3 regions of the Streptomyces sp. NBC_01525 genome follow, and region 1 is predicted to be linked to each of the others. Evidence: predicted binding sites of a transcription regulator. Region 1 holds the regulator's gene; each other region holds the start of a gene.
What was found. Region 1 encodes HrcA, which represses chaperone genes, less so after heat shock. Its sites were predicted from a motif close to TTNGCACTCNGNNNNNCNGAGTGCNAA; they were not measured.
Positions count from the first base shown of each region.

Region 2: groES (co-chaperone GroES) is a predicted target of HrcA. The motif match lies at 1,731-1,757, and genes of this name have one in related genera.
Region 3: groL (chaperonin GroEL) is a predicted target of HrcA. The motif match lies at 4,010-4,036, and genes of this name have one in related genera.

Region 1 is NZ_CP109397.1:2,128,326-2,135,332, forward strand. Features, by position in the region: gene dnaJ (molecular chaperone DnaJ) at 72-1,208, opposite strand; gene hrcA (heat-inducible transcriptional repressor HrcA) at 1,209-2,225, opposite strand; gene OG422_RS09505 (MBL fold metallo-hydrolase) at 2,408-3,142, shown strand; gene OG422_RS09510 (DUF3097 domain-containing protein) at 3,194-4,027, shown strand; gene OG422_RS09515 (Uma2 family endonuclease) at 4,005-4,583, opposite strand; gene hemW (radical SAM family heme chaperone HemW) at 4,684-5,916, opposite strand; gene OG422_RS09525 (SpoIIE family protein phosphatase) at 6,147-7,007, opposite strand, start outside.
Region 2 is NZ_CP109397.1:2,887,359-2,894,365, forward strand. Features, by position in the region: gene groL (chaperonin GroEL) at 1-1,172, opposite strand, end outside; gene groES (co-chaperone GroES) at 1,276-1,584, opposite strand; gene OG422_RS12740 (FtsW/RodA/SpoVE family cell cycle protein) at 2,027-3,463, shown strand; gene OG422_RS12745 (polysaccharide deacetylase family protein) at 3,554-4,435, opposite strand; gene OG422_RS12750 (THUMP-like domain-containing protein) at 4,848-6,077, shown strand; gene OG422_RS12755 (hypothetical protein) at 6,061-6,426, opposite strand; gene tsaD (tRNA (adenosine(37)-N6)-threonylcarbamoyltransferase complex transferase subunit TsaD) at 6,498-7,007, opposite strand, start outside.
Region 3 is NZ_CP109397.1:4,123,795-4,130,801, reverse strand. Features, by position in the region: gene OG422_RS18670 (alpha/beta hydrolase) at 1-1,362, shown strand, start outside; gene OG422_RS18665 (hypothetical protein) at 1,416-2,006, opposite strand; gene groL (chaperonin GroEL) at 2,197-3,822, opposite strand; gene OG422_RS18655 (cold-shock protein) at 4,263-4,469, opposite strand; gene OG422_RS18650 (MoaD/ThiS family protein) at 4,960-5,238, opposite strand; gene thrC (threonine synthase) at 5,355-6,647, opposite strand; SAM riboswitch class I at 6,665-6,813, opposite strand; gene OG422_RS18640 (glucosyl-3-phosphoglycerate synthase) at 6,984-7,007, shown strand, end outside.

The sequences.
Region 1 (7,007 bases):
GCCAACGGCCGCCGAACGCACGTGGGGCCCGGGGAAAACCCCGGGCCCCACACGCGTGGACCTACGGTCGCCTACCGCCCGTTGAACGCATCCTTCAACCGCGAGAACAACCCCTGCTGCCCCGGCTGAAACTGGCCCGTCGGGCGTTCCTCGCCGCGGAGCTTGGCGATGCGGCGCAGCAGCTCCTCCTGCTCGGGGTCGAGCTTGGAGGGGGTCAGCACCTCGACGTGGACGATCAGATCGCCGCGGCCGCCGCCCCGCAGATGGGTCACACCGCGCTGGTGCAGCGGGATCGACTGGCCGGACTGCGTACCGGGCCGGATGTCGATCTCCTCCAGGCCGTCCAGCGTCTCCAGCGGACACTTCGTGCCCAGCGACGCCGCCGTCATCGGGATGGTGACCGTGCAGTGCAGATCGTCGCCGCGCCGCTGGAAGACCGAGTGCGGCAGCTCGTGGATCTCGACGTAGAGGTCACCGGCGGGACCGCCGCCGGGACCCACCTCGCCCTCGCCCGCGAGCTGGATGCGGGTGCCGTTGTCGACGCCCGCCGGGATCTTGACGGTCAGCGTGCGGCGCGACCGGATACGGCCGTCACCGGCGCACTCCGGGCACGGCGTCGGCACGACCGTACCGAAGCCCTGACACTGCGGACACGGCCGCGACGTCATGACCTGACCGAGGAAGGACCGCGTGACCTGCGAGACCTCACCGCGGCCGCGGCACATGTCACAGGTCTGCGCCGAGGTGCCGGGGGCTGCGCCCTCACCGGTGCACGTGGTGCACACGATGGCGGTGTCGACCTGGATCTCCTTGGTCGTCCCGAACGCCGCCTCCTCCAGCTCGACATCGAGACGGATCATCGCGTCCTGGCCGCGCCGCGTCCGCGAGCGCGGACCGCGCTGCGAGGAGGCGCCGAAGAACGCGTCCATGATGTCGGAGAAGTTGCCGAAGCCCGCGCCGAAGCCACCGGCCCCGCCAGCGCCGCCGGCCTGCGAGAGCGGGTCGCCACCGAGGTCGTAGACCTGCTTCTTCTGCGGGTCCGACAGCACCTCGTAAGCGGCGTTGATCTCCTTGAACCGCTCCTGGGTCTTCGGATCCGGGTTCACATCCGGGTGCAGCTCGCGCGCCAGCCGCCGGAAAGCCTTCTTGATCTGGTCCTGCGAGGCATCGCGGCCGACACCGAGGACCGTGTAATAGTCCGTGGCCACTTACGACTCCGCCAGGATCTGTCCGACGTAACGTGCCACTGCGCGTACCGCTCCCATCGTTCCGGGGTAGTCCATGCGGGTCGGTCCGACCACGCCGAGTTTGGCGACTGCCTCGTCGCCCGAACCGTAGCCGACCGCGACCACCGACGTGGACGCAAGTCCTTCGTGGGCATTCTCATGCCCGATACGTACGGTCATGCCCGAGTCCTTGGCCTCCCCGAGCAGTTTGAGCAGCACCACATGCTCCTCAAGGGCCTCCAGCACCGGCCGGATCGTCAGCGGGAAGTCGTGCCCGAAGCGGGTGAGATTGGCAGTACCGCCGATCACCAACCGCTCCTCGGTCTCCTCCACCAACGTCTCCAGCAGCACCGACAGCACCGTCGAGACCGTGCCGCGGTCCTCCTGCTCGAAGGAGTCCGGAAGATCCTGCACCAATTGCGGCACATCCGCGAACCGGCGGCCCACGACCCGGCTGTTGAGCCGGGCCCGCAGATCCGCCAACGACGCCTCGCCGAACGGCCCCTGACAGTCGATCAGCCGCTGTTCGACGCGCCCGGTGTCGGTGATCAGAACGAGCATCACCCGCGCCGGTGCCAGCGCCAGCAGCTCGACATGGCGGACGGTGGACCGCGTCAGCGACGGGTACTGCACGACCGCGACCTGCCGGGTCAGCTGCGCCAGCAGCCGGACCGTGCGGCCCACGACGTCGTCGAGGTCGACCGCGCCGTCCAGGAAATTCTGGATCGCCCGGCGCTCGGGGCTGGAGAGCGGCTTGACGCCGGCGAGCTTGTCGACGAAGAGGCGGTACCCCTTGTCGGTGGGGATCCGGCCCGCGCTGGTGTGCGGCTGGGCGATGAATCCCTCTTCCTCCAGGACCGCCATGTCGTTACGGACCGTGGCCGGGGAGACACCGAGCCGATGGCGCTCGGTCAGCGCCTTCGAGCCGACCGGCTCCTCCGTGCCGACGTAGTCCTGGACGATGGCACGCAGCACCTCCAGCCTGCGTTCACTGAGCACCGCGCACACCTCCAGTCCCGCCGTCCTGCGGCTTCCTCCCCTGGCACTCCACCGGTCCGAGTGCCAGTACCGCTCCAGTGTACGGCCGGGTCGCACCGGCGGGGCAAGGGTCCCGCGTGCGACACCGACCACGCCCCGTGAACCACCGGGCAACGCCACCGCGCTACCGATAGCGTCTCGGCATGCGCACGACTTGGGAAGAGGCGGGATGGGAACGGCTCGGTGACGGCATCGCCCGCCGCCGGATGCCGGGCTGGGACGAGACGGTGGGCGTCGTCGCGGGGACGGAGGGCGTGCTGCTCGTCGACACCGGCGCCACCCTGCGCGACGGCGCCGAACTGCGGCTCGCCGTCCGCCGGGTGCTGGGCCGCGACGTGACGCACATCGCGCTGACCCATCCGCACTTCGACCACGTCCTGGGCACCGCCGCCTTCGCCGGGGTGCAGGTCTTCGCCGCCACCGGGGCGGCCGAGCTGATGGCCCGCGGGCGGGACGCGCTGCGGGAGGACGCAGTACGCCACGGCGTCGACCCGGACACCGCCACCGAAGCCACCGACATCCTGGTGCTCCCGCACCACGGGGTGCACGGCGAGCTGACCGTCGGCCTCGGCGACCGGACGGTGCTGCTCGCCAACCTCGGCCCCGGGCACACCGCGCACGACCTCACGGTCCTCGTCCCGGGCCGGGGCGGCGCGCCCGAGGTGGTCTTCTGCGGCGACCTCGTCGAGGAGTCCGGCGAACCGTCCGCCGGGCCCGACGCCCTCGGACGGCAGTGGCCCGCCGCCCTGGACCGGCTGCTGGCCCTGGGCGGCGAGGACGCGCGGTACGTCCCCGGGCACGGCGCCGTGGTGGACGCCGCCTTCGTCCGCGCCCAGCGCGACGCGCTCGCCGCCCGCTTCGGCGCCCCTCCGGCCTGACCGGCGCCCGTATCCGTCACCCGACCGTCACAGAACAGGCACCCCGACACCATGCAGAGCAAGCGCTACAGCCCCGATCTCACCCCGCCGTGGAAGAAGCAGCGGCCCGCGCCCGAGGTGGCGGCGGAGACGGATCTGGTGGTCGAGGAGGTGACCACGGGGTTCTGCGGGGCGGTGATCCGCTGCGAGAAGTCGGCGCAGGGGCCGACGGTCACCCTGGAGGACCGGTTCGGCAAGCACCGCGTCTTCCCGATGGAGCCGCGCGGCTTCCTGATGGAGGGCAAGGTCGTCACGCTCGTACGGCCCCCGGAGCGGGCGGCGGGGAGCGGTCCGGCGCGGACGGCGTCCGGTTCGCTGGCGGTGCCCGGTGCGCGCGCCCGGGTCGCCCGGGCGGGCCGGATCTACGTGGAGGGACGGCACGACGCGGAGCTGGTCGAGCGGGTGTGGGGCGATGACCTGCGCATCGAGGGCGTCGTCGTGGAGTATCTGGAGGGCATCGACGATCTGCCGGAGATCGTCCGCACCTTCTCCCCCGGGCCCGACGCGCGACTGGGCGTCCTCGTCGACCATCTGGTGCCCGGCTCGAAGGAGTCGCGGATCGCGGCGGGGGTGACCGATCCGCATGTGTGCGTGGTGGGCCATCCGTACATCGACGTATGGGAGGCGGTGAAGCCGTCGTCGGTGGGGATCGCGGCGTGGCCGGTCGTGCCGCGGGGCCAGGACTGGAAGACGGGGGTGTGCCGGGCGCTGGGCTGGCCGCAGAACACCGGCGCCGCCTGGCAGCGCATCCTGTCGGGCGTACGCAGCTACAAGGACGTGGAACCGGCGCTGCTGGGGCGGGTGGAGGAGCTGATCGACTTCGTTACGGTCGGCGGTGCCGCCTGACGCCGGGGAGGATGCCGAAGTCGCCGGTCTCCAGCTCGACGTCCAGCACGTCCACCGGCACCGATTCGCCGAACTTGCTGATCCGCTGGACCGCGTAGTCGGCTTCGTCGCCGCTGCCGAACGGCTCGGTGAGCAGGACACAGTGGGCCACGATGGGATCGACGATCAGGTAGGCGGGGATCTTGCCCGCGGCGTAGAGCGAACGCTTGACGCCGTAGTCGCGGTCCACACTCGTCTTGGAAACCACCTCGACCACCATCGTGACCACCGCGGACGGCAGCAGGCGGCCGGACTCCGGCCCCGCGCCGCTCTCCAGCACCACGAGATCGGGCACCGGCTCGCTCTGCTCGCTCAGGATGTCGATGTCCTGGGTCTGCAACCGCTCCCACCGCTTCCGCGGGATCTGGTCCATGACCTCCTGGACGATCCTGTTGTGGACCAGGTCCGGTCCCGCCATCATCACGATTTCCCCCCGGAGGAGCTCAATCTTGACGCCCTCGGGAACATCGATGTTCTCGAAGAGCTCCGTCATCCGGCGTTCATCCACAGCGGTCATCTCCATGGCCTCCGTTTCCCGTCGCCGTGTCTTTCGGCACAGGTTAGGAGGAGCGTAGGCAGGCGCGTGGGCCTACCGCATCGGTTCACTCTTTCGGTAATCAGTCCACCAGATCCCGCACCACCGCGTCAGCCAGAAGCCGGCCCCGGAGTGTCAGAACGGCGCGGCCCGCGTCGTACGGAACCGTCTCCAGGAGGCCGTCGGACAGCGCACGGGCGGCGGCGCGCGCCCCCGCGGGGGCGAGGAGGTCCAGGGGACAGCCGTCGGCGAGGCGCAGTTCCAGGAGGATGCGTTCGACGCGGCGGTCCTCGTCGGCGAGGAGTTCGCGGCCGGCGCCCGGGGAGCGGCCCTCGGTCAGGGCCTGGGCGTAGGCGCCGGGGTGCTTGACGTTCCACCAGCGGACGCCGCCGACGTGACTGTGGGCGCCGGGGCCCGCGCCCCACCAGTCGGCGCCGGTCCAGTACAGCTCGTTGTGGCGGCAGCGGGCGGCGTCGGTGGTGGCCCAGTTGGAGACCTCGTACCAGCGGAAACCGGCGGCGGCGAGGCGTTCGTCGGCGATGAGGTAGCGGTCGGCGTGCACATCGTCGTCGGTCATCGGGACCTCGCCGCGGCGGATGCGGCGGGCCAGCTGGGTGCCCTCCTCGACGATCAGGGCGTACGCGGAGACGTGGTCGGGTCCGGCGCCGAGGGCGGCGTCCAGGCTGGCGCGCCAGTCGTCGTCGCTCTCGCCCGGGGTGCCGTAGATCAGGTCGAGGTTGACGTGGTCGAACCCGGCGGCGCGCGCCTCGGCCACGCAGGCTTCGGGGCGGCCGGGGGTGTGGGTGCGGTCGAGGATCTTCAGGACGTGCGGGCGGGCGCTCTGCATGCCGAAGGACATGCGGTTGAAGCCGCCCTCGCGCAGCTCGGCGAGGTAGCGCGGGCCGACGGTCTCCGGGTTGGCCTCGGTGGTGATCTCAGCGCCCTGGGCGAGCCCGAACTCGTCGCGGATCGCGGCCAGCATCCGGCCGAGGTCGGCGGCGGGCAGCAGGGTCGGGGTGCCGCCGCCGACGAAGACCGTCTCGACCTGGCGCGGGTCGTCGCCGAGCACCTTGCGGGCCAGCCGGATCTCCTCGACGAGGTGATCGGCGTAGGTCTCCCGGGAGGCGAGGGCGCCACCGGGGCCGCGCAGTTCGCTCGCGGTGTAGGTGTTGAAGTCGCAGTAGCCGCAGCGGGTCGCGCAGTACGGAACGTGCAGGTAGAAACCGAGCGGGCGGCCGGCGGCGCCGGTCAGTGCGGCGGCGGGCAGCGCCCCGTCCCCGGGCATCGGCTCCCCATCGGGCAGTGCGGAAGGCATGGGGTCCATTGTCCGTCATACGGGAGCGAGCCGGGGCCGTGGCTCGTCCCGGCTCCCACAGGGCGGGCGCGGGCGGGGCGGCGGGCATCGGGGGCGGGCCCCTGGGCGCCCCGGGCGGGGCGGTGGCCCGGGGCGCCGCGGCCGGTGCGGCGGGCGGCTGAGCAGGCCGTGGGCAGGCGCCGGGCACGGGCCCACACCCCGCAGCCGACGCCCCGGGTCCGCGGCTCGCCCTACTCCGCCTCCCCCTCCGTCCGTCCCTCCGGGAGGGCCTGGAGGACGAGGAGGGCCAGGTCGTCGTCGGGTGGGGTCGGGGAGAAGCCGTGGACGGCGCGGCGGATGTGTTCGGCGATGTCGGTCGCGGGCAGGCCCGCGCAGGCGGCGAGGGTGCGGGCCAGGCCGTCGTCGTCATCGAACTGGTTGCGGCCGGAGCGGCGTTCGGTGACCCCGTCGGTGACGCAGAGCAGCGTCTCGCCCGGGGCGAGGTCGAACGCCTCGCTCTCGTACGTGGCGTCGCCGACCACGCCCAGCAGCATCTGCGGCGCGGCGACCACCCGGACCATGCCGTCGGTGCCCAGGACCAGCGGCAGCGGGTGACCGGCGCTGGCCAGGGTGCAGCGGACGCCGCCGGAGCCCTCGGGGTGCGGGACGATCTCGCCGTAGAGCAGCGACAGGAAGCGGGCCTGTTCGCCCTCGTCGCGCAGGCCGACGGAGGACTGCACCCCGGCCTCGGCGGCGACGGCGGCGGCCACCGCGGCGACGGAGTCCGCCGCCTCACGGGCCATGGTCTCGTTGAGCCGGTCCAGCACCGCGCCGACGCCGAAGCCGTCGCGGGCCAGCAGCCGCAGCACCGGCCGGGCGAGCCCGGTGACCGCCGCCGCCTCCGGGCCGCTGCCGCAGACGTCGCCGAGGGCGAAGCACCAGCGGCCGTCGCCCGCGTCGAAGAGGTCCCAGAAGTCGCCGCCCGCCCAGGCGCCCGCGCGCGGTTCGTAGACCACCGCGGAGGCGACGCCCGGGACCCGCGCCCGGCCGTGCGGCAGCAGCCGCCGCTGGAGCACCCGGCTGATCCGCTCCTGCCTGCTGTACGCGCGTGC
Region 2 (7,007 bases), 760 kb from region 1:
TCCTTGAGCTCGACCTCGGTGGCCGCACCCACGCGGATGACGCAGACGCCACCGGCGAGCTTGGCGAGGCGCTCCTGGAGCTTCTCGCGGTCCCAGTCCGAGTCGGTGGTCTCGATCTCGGCCTTGATCTGGTTGACGCGGCCCAGCACGTCCTCGGAGTTGCCGCCACCGTCGACGAGGGTGGTGTCGTCCTTGGTGATGGTCACGCGGCGGGCGGTACCCAGCACGTCCAGACCGGCCTGGTCGAGCTTGAGGCCGACCTCCTCGGCGATGACGGTGGCACCGGTGAGGGTGGCCATGTCGCCGAGCATCGCCTTGCGGCGGTCACCGAAGCCGGGCGCCTTGACGGCGACGGCGTTGAAGGTGCCACGGATCTTGTTCACGACCAGGGTCGACAGGGCCTCGCCCTCGACGTCCTCGGCGATGATCAGCAGCGGCTTGGAGCCACCCGCCTGGATGACCTTCTCCAGCAGCGGCAGCAGGTCCTGGATCGAGCCGATCTTGCCCTGGTGGATGAGGATGTACGGGTCCTCCAGGACCGCTTCCATCCGCTCCTGGTCGGTGACCATGTAGGGCGAGAGGTAGCCCTTGTCGAAGGCCATGCCCTCGGTGAAGTCCAGCTCCAGACCGAAGGTGTTGGACTCCTCGACGGTGATGACACCGTCCTTGCCGACCTTGTCCATCGCCTCGGCGATCAGCTCGCCGACCTGCTTGTCCTGGGCGGACAGGGCCGCGACGGCGGCGATGTCGGTCTTGTCCTCGATGGGACGCGCGGTCGCGAGCAGGTCGTCGGAGACGGCCTTGACGGCGGCGTCGATGCCCTTCTTCAGGGCGGCGGGGGAGGCGCCGGCGGCGACGTTGCGCAGACCCTCACGGACCAGCGCCTGGGCCAGCACGGTGGCGGTGGTGGTGCCGTCACCCGCGATGTCGTTGGTCTTGGTCGCCACCTCCTTGACGAGCTGGGCGCCGAGGTTCTCGTAGGGGTCGTCGACCTCGACCTCACGCGCGATGGTGACGCCGTCGTTGGTGATGGTCGGCGCGCCGAACTTCTTGTCGATGACGACGTTGCGGCCCTTGGGACCGATCGTCACCTTCACCGTGTCGGCCAGCTTGTTGACGCCGCGCTCCAGGGCGCGACGGGCGTCCTCGTCGAACTTCAGGATCTTCGCCATGAGTTACGTGTCCTTAACGTCGTGCTCTCAACGAACTGCGCCCCTGCCCCGGTGCTTGGACGCGGGAACCAGGGGCGCAGATCACAGCAGAATGCTGGGTGACTTACTTCTCGACGATCGCGAGAACGTCGCGAGCCGAGAGGACGAGGTACTCCTCGCCGTTGTACTTCACCTCGGTGCCGCCGTACTTGCTGTAGAGCACGACGTCGCCGACGGAAACGTCGAGCGGAAGGCGGTTGCCCTCCTCGAAGCGACCCGGACCGACGGCCAGGACGACGCCCTCCTGGGGCTTCTCCTTGGCAGTGTCCGGGATGACCAGGCCAGAGGCCGTGGTCTGCTCGGCGTCGAGCGGCTGGACCACAATGCGGTCCTCAAGCGGCTTGATGGCAACCTTGGTGCTGGCGGTCGTCACGATCCGACCTCCCCCTTCGGAGATCTCACGGGGTTAACTGTCTGAGGTGGCGAGCAGATGGATCCGTCGTCGCGGGTGCCGGACCAGCCCATCGCCGTGCTTAGCACTCCCCTTCGGAGAGTGCCAATGCCGACACTATGACGCGGTTAGCACTCGGTCAAGTGGAGTGCCAGTCGAGCCGGAAACGGGTCGGCGCGGCCGCACCGGGCCACGGGCGGGGATTCCGGTGGGCCATACCCTGCACCGTCCCGGCCGGATACCGTGCCGAATCGGACACATCAGGGGCCGCCGTCGCAACCCGGCGCCCCGGGCCTCGGTCTTCCCCCAAGGTTGCCGGGCCGGCCAACGGGGCCGACAGCTTTGCGGATGACGGAGGAGACAGGTGCGAGGAGCGAGGAGTGCGGCGCGCGCCGCCCGGGAGGAGAGCGACGTCGAGCGCACGATGACGTTCGCCGCGCTCGCCCAGGCGCCGGACCGCCGCCGGACCGAGGCCCGGATGCTCGCCTTCGCCGTCGCGATCACCGTCGGCGGCTACGCCTACACCGGGCTGTCGATGGAGGGGCGGCTGCCCGCCGGGATGCCGTGGTTCACCGCCGCCATGGTGCTGATCGCGCTGGTGCCGCACCTGGTCGTCCGCCGCGTCGCCGACCGCGCCGATCCGCTGATCCTGCCGCTGGCCACGCTGCTCACCGGCATCGGCCTCGTCCTGCTCAACCGGCTGGACATCACCTACGCCCGGCTGCCGCGGCTGCAGACCGCGCAGGCGGCCACCGGGCAGCTGGTGTGGACGGGCCTCGGGGTGGCGGTCTGCGTGGCGATCCTGCTCCTGCTGCGCGACCACCGGGTGCTCCAGCGCTACGTGTATCTGACGATGGCGGTCGGGCTGGTGCTGCTGATGGCACCGGCGTTCTTCGGCGCGGACCAGTTCGGCGCCAAGCGGTGGATTCTGCTCGGGCCGCTGTCGTTGCAGCCCGGCGAGTTCGTGAAGCTGATGATCGTGGTGTTCTTCGCGGGATATCTGACGGTCAACCGCAATGCGCTGGCGCTGGCCGGGCGGCGGGTGATGGGCATCCAGCTGCCGCCAGGACGCCAGCTCGGGCCGATCTTCACGATCTGGATCATCAGCCTGCTGGTACTGATCTTCGAACGCGACCTGGGGACGTCGCTGATCTTCTTCGGCGTCTTCGTGATCATGCTGTACATGGCCACCGAGCGGACCGGCTGGGTGGTGTGCGGCCTGGCGATGGCGGCGGTCGGCGCGGCGGTCGTGGGGTCGGCGGAGCCGCACGTCAAGGGCCGGGTGATGGCCTGGCTGCACCCGATGGACATCTTCCTGCCGCCGGAGAAACGGCCGCCGGGGCTGATCTCGGCGCAGTCGGCGGAGTCCCTGTTCAGCTTCGGCAGCGGCGGCGTCGGCGGCACCGGTCTCGGCCAGGGCCACCCCGAGCTGGTCGGGTTCGCGGGCAACAGCGACTTCATCCTCACCACCGTCGGCGAGGAGCTGGGCATGGCCGGGGTGATGGCCATCCTGCTGCTGTACACGCTCCTCGCCCAGCGCGGGTTCCGGGTCGGGGTGAGCGCCCGCGACCCGTTCGGCAAGCTGCTCGCCGTGGGGCTGGCGGGCGCGCTGGTGCTCCAGGTCTTCGTGGTGGCCGGTGGTGTGACGGGGCTGATCCCGCTGACCGGCAAGGCGCTGCCGTTCCTCGCCAAGGGCGGTTCGTCGCTGGTCGCGAACTGGATGACGGTCGCCGTGCTGATCCGGATCAGCGACGCGGCGCAGCGGCGCCGGGAACCGGTGGGCGCCTTCGCGCGGCGCACCCGGCGGCGCGCGGGAGGGCGCGCACTGCCCGCCCCGCGCGCCGGTGCGCCGGGAAGCTGACGGCCGGGGACCGTCGCGCCCCGGCCGTCCGCGGACGCCCGTGGCAAGCGGGCGTCGGTGGCTGCCCGTACGCGGCGGGCGGGCGCGGGCTCAGACGTAGTCCTCCAGGCGGGCGACGGCGAAGCCCTGTTCGGTGGCGGTGCGCAGGACGTTGCGGAGCAGGTCGGGCATGGTCGCCTGCCAGTCCTCGCGGCCCCGGAAGTGGCTCAGGATGATGTCGCCGGGGTGCAGCTGCCCGTCGCCGCGGCTGTAGTCGATGTGGTCGGGGAAGAACTCCTCGGCCCACAGCGGGACGACGTCGATCCCGCAGGAGGCGGCGATCCGCAGGGTGTCGCGGGTGTAGTCGCCGTAGGGCGGCCGGAAGAGCCGCGGGGTGCGGCCCATCTCGCGGGTGAGGTTCTCCTGCTGCCCGCAGATCTCCTTGCGCTGCTCGTCGGTGCTCAGACCGGGCAGGTAGGGGTGGTGCAGCGTGTGGTTGTGCACGCCGTTGCCCTGCTGCTGGACGGTGCGGAAGTAGCCGTATCCCTTGCCGTCCTTGGCGAGGTAGTCGCTGAGGAACGCGCTGTAGGGGATGTGGAGTTCCTTCGTCATCCGGAGGAACTCGGGGTCCTTCTCGTAGCCGTCGTCGAGGGTCAGGAAGACGATCTTCCGGTCGGTGGGGACGCGGGAGATGGCGATCGGGAGCTTCGGGTCGTCGCCCCGGGAGAAGACCGGCTCGGTGGCGATACGGGCCTTGACGGCGGGCGGCTCGGGCGGCTCCAGCGGTGCTTCGTCGAGGCCCCAGCGGGCGGCCGTGGCGTCGCGGCGGGCCTGGGCCCGTTCGATCAGCTTGGCCTGGGTGAGCAGGGCACGGGCGGCGGGTGCCACGGCGGGGCGGCCGTGGGCGGGGACGTTGTCCTGGGAGGAGGTCGCGGCGGCGGAGCAGCCGACGGCGAGCAGGCTCAGGGCACCGAACGCCGCCAGCGCACGCACCCCGGCCCCGCCCGGCCGGCCGGGACCGGAGCCTCCGGAAGGCGAGAAAAGTCTGATTAGCTGCATAACGCCGGATAGTGGCAGCGCCGTTCGTCGTGCCGTCGCCCGCCACGCGGCAGGGTCAACCGACCGGCCCACGCCACCCCGCGCGCCGTCCGCCCGATGGCCCCGCCCGCCGTACGCCGGACGGGTCATGGCAGGTCAGGGGCGTGACGGGTGGGGGGCACCCCGTACGGGGGAAAGGCCGCTCTCAGGGACGGCCCGTACGGGAGGAAGGCCGCTCTCAGGGACGGCCCGTACGGGCCGAGGGACAGCTCGTCGGGGTCACCCCTGATGGCTCGCACCGCCCCCGTAAGGGCTCCCCGTGCGGCCCGTGCGCCGGTGCGCGTCGGTGGCGAGGAATGATGGGACGGTGACCGATCCCGACTCCTTCGCCGCGCTGCTCACCCCCGAGGGGCAGGCGCTGCTGGACGCCCTGCACGACCATGACCCGGCCGATGAACTGGCCACCGCGACCCGGCTGCGCCGCGACCATCCGGCGTCGCTGGTCTCCGCCGCGCTGGGGCAGGCGCGGCTGCGCCAGCGCGCCGCGGCCAAGTTCGGGGCGGACGCCCGGCGGATGTACTTCACGCCGAACGGCGTCGAGCAGTCCACCCGCGCCGCCGTCGCCGAACACCGCGCCGCCCGCCTCGCCGCGCTGGGCGTCCGGTCCGTCGCCGACCTGTGCGCGGGCATCGGCGGCGACGCGCTCGCGCTGGCCCGCGCCGGGATCCGGGTGCTGGCCGTCGACCGGGACCCGCTGGCCTGCGCCGCGGCCCGCGCCAACGCCGAGGCGCTCGGCCTCACCGATCTGATCGAGGTGCGCTGCGCCGACGTCACCGGGACCGACACCGCGGGCTGCGACGCGGTCTTCGTCGACCCGGCCCGGCGCACCAAGGCCCGCGGCGGCCGGATCTTCGACCCCGAGGCGTACTCCCCGCCGCTGTCCTGGGCGATCGGCGCGGCCCGCACCGCCCCGTACGCGGCGCTGAAGATCGCGCCGGGCGTCCCGCACGACGCGCTGCCCGAGGACGCCGAGACCGAATGGATCTCCGACGGCGGCGACGTGAAGGAGGCGGTGCTGTGGTTCGGGCCCACCGGCGCGGCGTCCGGCGCCCCCGAGGCCGTCCGGCCGGGCGGCCGCCGGGCGACGCTGCTGCCCGCCGGGGACTCACTGCTCGGCGCGGACCTGCCCGACCCGGAGCCGGGCCCGGTCGGCGACTGGCTCTACGAACCGGACGGCGCGGTGATCCGCGCCCATCTCGTCGCGGACGTCGCCCGGCAGGTCGGCGGGCGGCTCATCGACCCGACGATCGCCTACGTCACCGCGGACGCCCTGACCCCGACGCCGTACGCCACCGCCTACGCGATCACCGACGTCCTGCCGTTCCATGTCAAGAAGTTGCGGGCGCTGCTGCGGGAACGCGAGGTGGGCGTCGCCGTCATCAAGAAGCGCGGGTCGGCGGTGGAGCCCGAGGAGCTGCGCAAGAAGCTGAAGCTCAGCGGGCGGAACAGTTGCACGGTCTTCCTCACCCGGGTCGCCGGGGCGCCCGCGATGCTGCTCGGACACCCGGCGAACGCGCAGGTCATGTCCGGTCGGTGAGGTCCTCGGCGTAGATCTGGGCGAGCGGCTGCGGGCCGATGTACTGCTGACAGGTGCAGCGGCCCGCCTCGTAGCGGACCGGCCGGTGGTCGGCGTCCCAGGCGACCGGCCGCTCCACCTGCTCGTGGCACTTCCCGCTCTTGTCGTGCTTGGCGAGATGGTGGGTGCAGCCGCAGACCGGCTTCGGCGGCTCCTGCGCGGCGGCCAATTCGGCGCGCTGCGCACGGTCGGTCTCCAGGCGTTCCATACGGCGCTCATGGCGGGTGCGCAGCGCGCCGCGCGCGGTGTCGGCGACCTTCGCGAAGCCGCCCGCCATGAAGAAGATGAAAACCCACCAGAACCAGTCCATGCCCCGCCTCCCCGCGCGCCCCGGCCGTTCCGCCGCTGCCAGGGTAAGCGCGGGGGCGCCGGGCGGAGCGGTCAGCCGTAGAGGTTCTCCTTGCTCAGCTCGTGGACGTGGTCGTGATCGTGGTGGCCGTGACCGTGGTCGTGGCCGTTGGTGCCGGGGACGTGCGGTTCGGTCACCGGGAGGGACGAGTCGGCGGGCAGGTCCCAGTCGGAGGCGGCGCGGCCCCGGGCCACCATCTCCGCGCCGAGCGCCGCGACCATCGCGCCGTTGTCGGTGCACAGCTTGGGCCGCGGCACCCGCAGGGTGATCCCGGCGTCCTCGCAGCGGCGCGCGGCCATCGCCCGCAGCCGGGAGTTGGCCGCGACCCCGCCGCCGATCATCAGGTGGTCGACGCCGTTGTCCTTGCAGGCGCGGACGGCCTTACGGGTCAGCACGTCCACCACCGCCTCCTGGAAGGACGCCGCGACGTCCGCCACGGGCACCTCCTCACCGGCCGCCCGCTTCGCCTCGATCCAGCGGGCCACGGCGGTCTTCAGACCGGAGAACGAGAAGTCGTACGCGGCGTCGCGCGGGCCCGTGAG
Region 3 (7,007 bases), 2.0 Mb from region 1:
GAGGCCGGTTCCGCCGATGCGGACGCCGCCGCCCGGGACATCGTCCTCGTCGGCCACGGCTACGGCCTGCACCCGGCCCTGGGCGCCGCGGACCGGCGCCCCGGCCGCGTGGCGCGGCTCGTCGCCCTGGACACAGCCCCGCCCCAGGACGGACACCCGGCGTGGGCCACCGTGCCTGACCAGGGAGTACGGGAGGAACTGGCCGCACGGGCGGGGTCCGCCGAACCCGACGGCGGGCCGCTCCCGCCCCCGGACTCGGCTGCCGCCTGGCGCCGCTGGGGCAGCACCGACGGCCTCCCCGGACCGGCCCTGGAGCGCCTGATCCGGGACGCCGTCCCGCAGCCGCTCCACACCCTCCTCCAGCCACTGCACCTGACCGGCGCCGCCACCGACGTCCCCACCACCGGCGTCCTCTGCACCGCCAACGGCGCGAGCATCGACCTGGTCCAGATGCGGGTCAGCCTCGGCGATCCGGCGTTCCAGCCGCTCACGTCACCCGGTGTGCGCTTCCTCGAACTGCCCACCGGGCACTGGCCGATGCTCTCCTGCCCGGACGGACTCGCCGACGTCCTGCTGCGCGCGGCGGCGGGCGAGGGCCGCCGCCTCACCCCGGCGGGCAGCCAACCGCCGCCGCATCTGCGGCCGTTCGTCCTCGACGTACCAGAGGTGCCGTGCGAGCGGAACGAGACCATCGATCTGCACCTCCCCGGGGGCGACAGGCCGCATCCAGCGGTGATCGTCGTCCACGGCGGGCCGATCCCCGAGGGCATCCGGCCGACGCCGCGCGAGTGGCCGACGCTCACCGGGTACGCCCGCCTCGCCGCGGCCCACGGCGCGGTCGGCGTGACCTTCGACCACCGGCTGTACGACATCGACGGCTACCCGCGCGCGGCGGAGGACGTCGCGGCGGCGGTGGCGCGGGTCCGCGAAGATCCGCGGGTGGACGGCGACCGGATCGCGCTGTGGTTCTTCTCCGGCGGCGGACTGCTCGCCGCCGACTGGCTGAGCGCCCCGCCGCCGTGGCTGCGCTGCATCGCCGCGAGCTACCCGATCCTCGCGCCCCTGCCCAACTGGGGCCTGGACGGCGACCGGTTCCGGCCGGCGGCGGCGCTCCGCGGCGCGGGCGACCTGCCGCTCGTCGTGGTCCGGGCCGGTCGCGAACTGCCCGAAATCGCCGCCACGGTCACGGAGTTCCTGACGGCGGCCGAGGCACACGGGGCCACCCTGGAGGTGATCGACGTACCCGACGGCCACCACGGCTTCGAGACCGCGGACCACCACTCCGACGCCGACCCCGCGGCGCTCCGTACGGCCGTCCGATCGGCGCTCCGGACCGTCCTGGGACGACTGACGGAACGGTAGGAGTCACCGGCGCCACGGGCGCCTTGGACGTCACGGCCCGTAGGGGGCGGGCCCTACAGGCCGTGGCACGGGTCCTCGAAGGTCAGCCCGAGGTGGTGGCCGAGGGCCGCGCGCTGTTCGGCCGTGGCGAGGACCATGATGGCGTCCCACCCCTGGTACGGGCCCTCGGGACCGTAGTCGACGCAGCGGAAGTCGCGCGGATCGTCCACGGGGCTCAGCGCCTCGATGGCCGCCTGCGCCGCGCCGATGTCGAAGTAGTCGTTGGACTCCTGCTCCACACCGAAGGAGTGCCGCTGCCCCTGGGCCGTGAAGTACATGACGCCCCGGCCGTCCTCCGGGTCGTCCTCGTCCGCCTTCTCGAAGCGGTACTCCGTCACCTCGACCGCGCCGCCGGTGAGGGCCGCGGCGTCCGCCAGCAACTCGCCGTACGCGACATCGGCGAAGTCGACGTCCTCGGCGTGGATGCTGACGGCCGCGCCGAAGTCCTCCAGGGCGTAGGAGACATGGTGGAGCGGTGTGATCTCCTCGTGCGCGACGTCCCGGAACTCCTCGACGACGCCGCGGCCCTTCTCCTGCGTGATCATGCCGAGCGCGGTGAGCACCTCGGCGATCCGGACGTAAGTGATCAGCTCTGCCTGTGACATGAGCACACCCTCTCAAGGGCGGGCAGGCCGCGAGGGTGGTTCCGTCAGGCTCCCTCGGGCGGGCCGCCCCAGGTCACCCGGCCCCGGAAACGCCGCCGGGGCGGCACCCCTCCGAAGAAGGGTGCCGCCCCGGCGAACCAGCGGACGGTGATCCGCCCGTCCCGCCGCGTGCGACGGAACGGGGCAGGGATCAGAAGTCCATGTCACCGCCGGGCATGCCGCCCGGAGCGCCCGCCGCGCCGGCCTTCTCCGGCTTGTCGGCGATGACGGCCTCGGTGGTGAGGAACAGCGCGGCGATGGAGGCGGCGTTCTGCAGCGCGGAACGGGTCACCTTCGCCGGGTCGATGATGCCCTCGGCGATCATGTCGACGTACTCGCCGGTGGCGGCGTTCAGACCGTGGCCGACGGCCAGGTTGCGCACCTTCTCCACGACAACGCCGCCCTCAAGGCCGCCGTTGACGGAGATCTGCTTCAGCGGGGCCTCCAGGGCCAGCTTCACAGCGGCGGCACCGGTGGCCTCGTCGCCCTCCAGCTCCAGCTTCTCGAAGACGCTGGAAGCCTGGAGCAGGGCGACGCCACCGCCGGCGACGATGCCCTCCTCGACGGCCGCCTTCGCGTTGCGCACGGCGTCCTCGATGCGGTGCTTGCGCTCCTTGAGCTCGACCTCGGTCGCGGCACCGGCCTTGATGACCGCAACACCGCCGGCGAGCTTCGCCAGGCGCTCCTGCAGCTTCTCGCGGTCGTAGTCGCTGTCCGAGTTCTCGATCTCGGCGCGGATCTGGTTGACGCGGCCCTGGACCTGGTCGCTGTCGCCGGCACCGTCGACGATGGTGGTCTCGTCCTTGGTGATGACGACCTTGCGGGCGCGGCCCAGCAGGTCGAGACCGGCGTTCTCCAGCTTGAGGCCGACCTCCTCGGAGATGACGGTGCCACCGGTGAGGATGGCGATGTCGCCGAGCATGGCCTTGCGGCGGTCACCGAAGCCCGGGGCCTTGACGGCGACGGACTTGAAGGTGCCACGGATCTTGTTGACGACCAGGGTCGACAGGGCCTCGCCCTCGACGTCCTCGGCGATGATCAGCAGCGGCTTGCCGGACTGCATGACCTTCTCCAGGAGCGGCAGCAGGTCCTTCACGTTGCCGATCTTGGAGTTGACGATCAGGATGTACGGGTCGTCGAGCGACGCCTCCATACGCTCCATGTCGGTGGCGAAGTACGCCGAGATGTAGCCCTTGTCGAAGCGCATACCCTCGGTGAGCTCCAGCTCCAGACCGAAGGTCTGGGACTCCTCGACGGTGATGACGCCTTCCTTGCCGACCTTGTCCATGGCCTCGGCGATCAGCTCGCCGATCTGGGTGTCGGCGGCGGAGATGGAGGCGGTCGAAGCGATCTGCTCCTTGGTCTCCACGTCCTTGGCCTGCTCCAGCAGGGCGGCGGAGACGGCCTCGACGGCGGTCTCGATGCCCCGCTTGAGGGCCATCGGGTTGGCGCCGGCGGCGACGTTGCGCAGGCCCTCCTTGACGAGCGCCTGGGCCAGGACGGTCGCGGTCGTCGTGCCGTCACCGGCGACGTCGTCCGTCTTCTTCGCGACCTCCTTGACCAGCTCGGCGCCGATCTTCTCGAACGGGTCCTCCAGCTCGATCTCCTTGGCGATGGACACACCATCGTTGGTGATCGTGGGGGCGCCCCACTTCTTCTCAAGGACGACGTTGCGGCCCTTGGGACCGAGGGTCACCTTGACGGCATCGGCGAGCTGGTTCATACCGCGCTCAAGGCCGCGCCGCGCCTCCTCGTCGAACGCGATGATCTTGGCCATGTGAAGTGGTCCTCCCAGGACGAAGGGGGCACCTCCCGCGCCTTAGGCGTGGAGGCTCTTTCCTCCGGACCGCGCTGGCGCCCGCGACGGACGGCCCACCGTTGGAGCGGTTCCTTCCCGCCCCGCCTGCGGACCTCACCGACGGTCCAAAACTGTCACTCTCACTCGGAGAGTGCTAACGCAATGATTAGCACTCGACCCCATCGAGTGCAAGCGCCCTTCGGGGATGGGCTCCATGAGGGGCGGCGGTCGGGCGACGGGTGGACGCAAGGCGCCCTCCGCAGGAGGGCTCATTGAGGGGCGGCGGTCGGGCGACGGGCGGGCGCAAGCGCCGCCCTGCGGCAGTCATCCCTGAATCCGCAGGCCCCACCCCCAACACAGCAGGAGACCCGCACCCCCAACAGGGCGCGGGTCTCCTGGATGCTGCAGTCGGTCGGCGCTCAGCCGGCCGCCAACTTGACCATGTCAGCCTGCGGCCCCTTCTGGCCCTGCGAGATCTCGAACTCGACCCGCTGACCCTCCTCAAGGGTGCGGTAGCCGTCCATCTGAATCGCGCTGTAGTGGACGAAAACATCCGCACCACCGTCGACCGCGATGAAGCCGTACCCCTTCTCCGCGTTGAACCACTTGACGGTGCCCTGAGCCATGCCTAACTCCCCTATTACTGGCCCTTGCGCAGGACCGCACTCCGCGGACCCGGGTCAGACCTCACCCCGCGAATGGCCCGTGGGGTGTGCGCCGGAACGCGTCGACCGCCGCCGAATGTATCCGCACCGGCGCCCAGCGCAACAGGTCAATCGGACGAGAATTCTGACGATGCGAGAAGTAGCGATATGCGCAGAACTGGCCATATTCCCGGGCAACTCGGGCCGGACATAAGGAACTTGGGGCGCAAACACCGCACACACTTTGCACACAACTCATCGCAATCCCGGGGCGTTCAGAAGGCCGCCACACCGCGCTCGACGAGCAGAAGAAGGGGATCGGCGAAATGGTATCGCGTTTTGCAGGACTGTTTCACAACGCGGAATCGCCCCGTCCGCATATACGGACGGGGCGATTATCAGTCAGGGAGAGAAAGGAATGGCGAGAACCATTCGCCACCCGGGTGGCGGCTCCCCGACCCCGGTGCGGGCGTCAGCAGCCGCCGGCCACCGCCGGAATGATCGAGACGCCCGCACCGTCCGGCGTCGGCGTCTCCAGACCCTGCTCGAAGCGGACGTCGTCGTCATTCACGTAGACGTTCACGAAGCGCCGCAGCTTGCCCGCGTCGTCCAGCACCCGGGCGGCGATGCCCTGATGGTTCTTCTCCAGGTCGGTGATGACCTCGGACAGCGTCCCGCCCTCGGCGGTGACCTCGGAATCGCCGCCGGTGTACGTACGGAGGATGGTGGGGATGCGGACCTTGACGCTCATGGGTTCTGCCTTCCAACGACTGCGGATACGTCTGCGGAACCGGCCGCCGCGCCCCGGGCGGGACGGCGGCGGACGGACCGGGTCGGCCGACTGCCGGCCGGGGGAGCGACCGGGAATCAGCTGGCCAGACCGGCCGAGCGGAACGCGTCCAGGCTCGGGCGGATGGTGGCCGTGGGGCCGGTGGTCGGAGCGACGGCGTCAAGCGTCTTGAGGCCGTCGCCGGTGTTGAGGATGACGGTGGACAGGGTCGGGTCGAGCAGGCCCTCTTCGAGGAGTTTCTTGGTGACGCCGACGGTCACACCGCCCGCGGTCTCCGCGAAGATCCCCTCCGTCCGCGCCAGCAGCTTGATCGCGTCCACGACCTGCTCGTCGTTGACATCCTCCACCGCGCCACCCGTACGTCGCGCGATGTCGAGGACGTACGGCCCGTCGGCCGGGTTGCCGATCGCCAGGGACTTGGCGATGGTGTCCGGCTTCTGCGGGCGGACCACGTCGTGCCCGGCCTTGAACGCCGTCGACACCGGGGAGCAGCCCTCGGCCTGGGCGCCGTAGATCCTGTAGGGCTTCTCCTCGACGAGGCCGAGGGCGATCAGCTCCTTCAGCCCCTTGTCGATCTTGGTGAGCTGGGAGCCGGAGGCGACCGGGATGACGATCTGGTCCGGCAGCTCCCAGCCGAGCTGTTCGCAGATCTCGTACGCCAGCGTCTTGGAGCCCTCGCCGTAGTAGGGGCGGAGGTTGACGTTGACGAAGCCCCAGCCCTCACCGAGCGGGTCGCCGATCAGCTCGGAGCAGAAGCGGTTGACGTCGTCGTAGTTGCCCTCGATGCCGACGAGGTCGCCGCCGTAGACCGCGGCCATGACGACCTTTCCGGCCTCCAGGTCGTGCGGGATGAAGACGCAGGAGCGGAACCCGGCGCGGCGGGCGGCGGCGCCGACGGCACCGGCGAGGTTGCCGGTCGAGGAGCAGGAGAGGGTGGTGAAGCCGAAGGCGCGCGCCGCCTCGACGGCGATGGCGACGACCCGGTCCTTGAAGGAGTGCGTCGGGTTGCCGGAGTCGTCCTTGACGTAGAGGCCGCCGGTGACGCCCAGCTCACGGGCGAGGTTGTCGGCCTTGACGAGCTTGGTGAAGCCGGGGTTGAGGTTCGGCTTCTCGGCCACGTCCGCGGGGACGGGCAGCAGCGGTGCGTACCGCCAGATGTTGTGGGGACCGGCCTCGATCTGCTTCCTCAGCTGCTCCGGGTCGCCGTCCGGCAGCTCGTACGCCACCTCAAGCGGCCCGAAACAGGACGCGCAGGCGAAGATCGGGCCGAGCGGGAAACGCTCACCGCATTCGCGGCAGGACAGGCCGACGGCGGGACCCAGAGTGACGGAGGAAGCGTTTTCGGTAACTTCAACAGCTTGCGCAGCCATGGAGGCGAGGCCCTTTCTCCTCATCTTCCTCGCGGCGCATCTCGCCACGAGACGGATTTGGCACCTTCCCTAGCCGGGAGCCTCGCGCCGCGTGATGCGGTCGAGACCGGCTGGAGGGTTGCCGGGGCTTCAACGGGCCGTGTCCCTCTGCCCCTCTGGATGAGCGGTATGGCGCTGGGAAATCCCAGGCGTTTGTGGTGCGGTGACCCCGGCATGCGGCGGTCATCCGCGTTGTTCAAGACTGTAACCGACGGCACTGACAGTAGAGATAGTCGTCCGAACCGCGAGATGGATCACATGCGCCGCCGAGACGGCGCGCACCGAGGAGTCGAAGACGTGCTGGAAGAGGTGGAGCGCTGG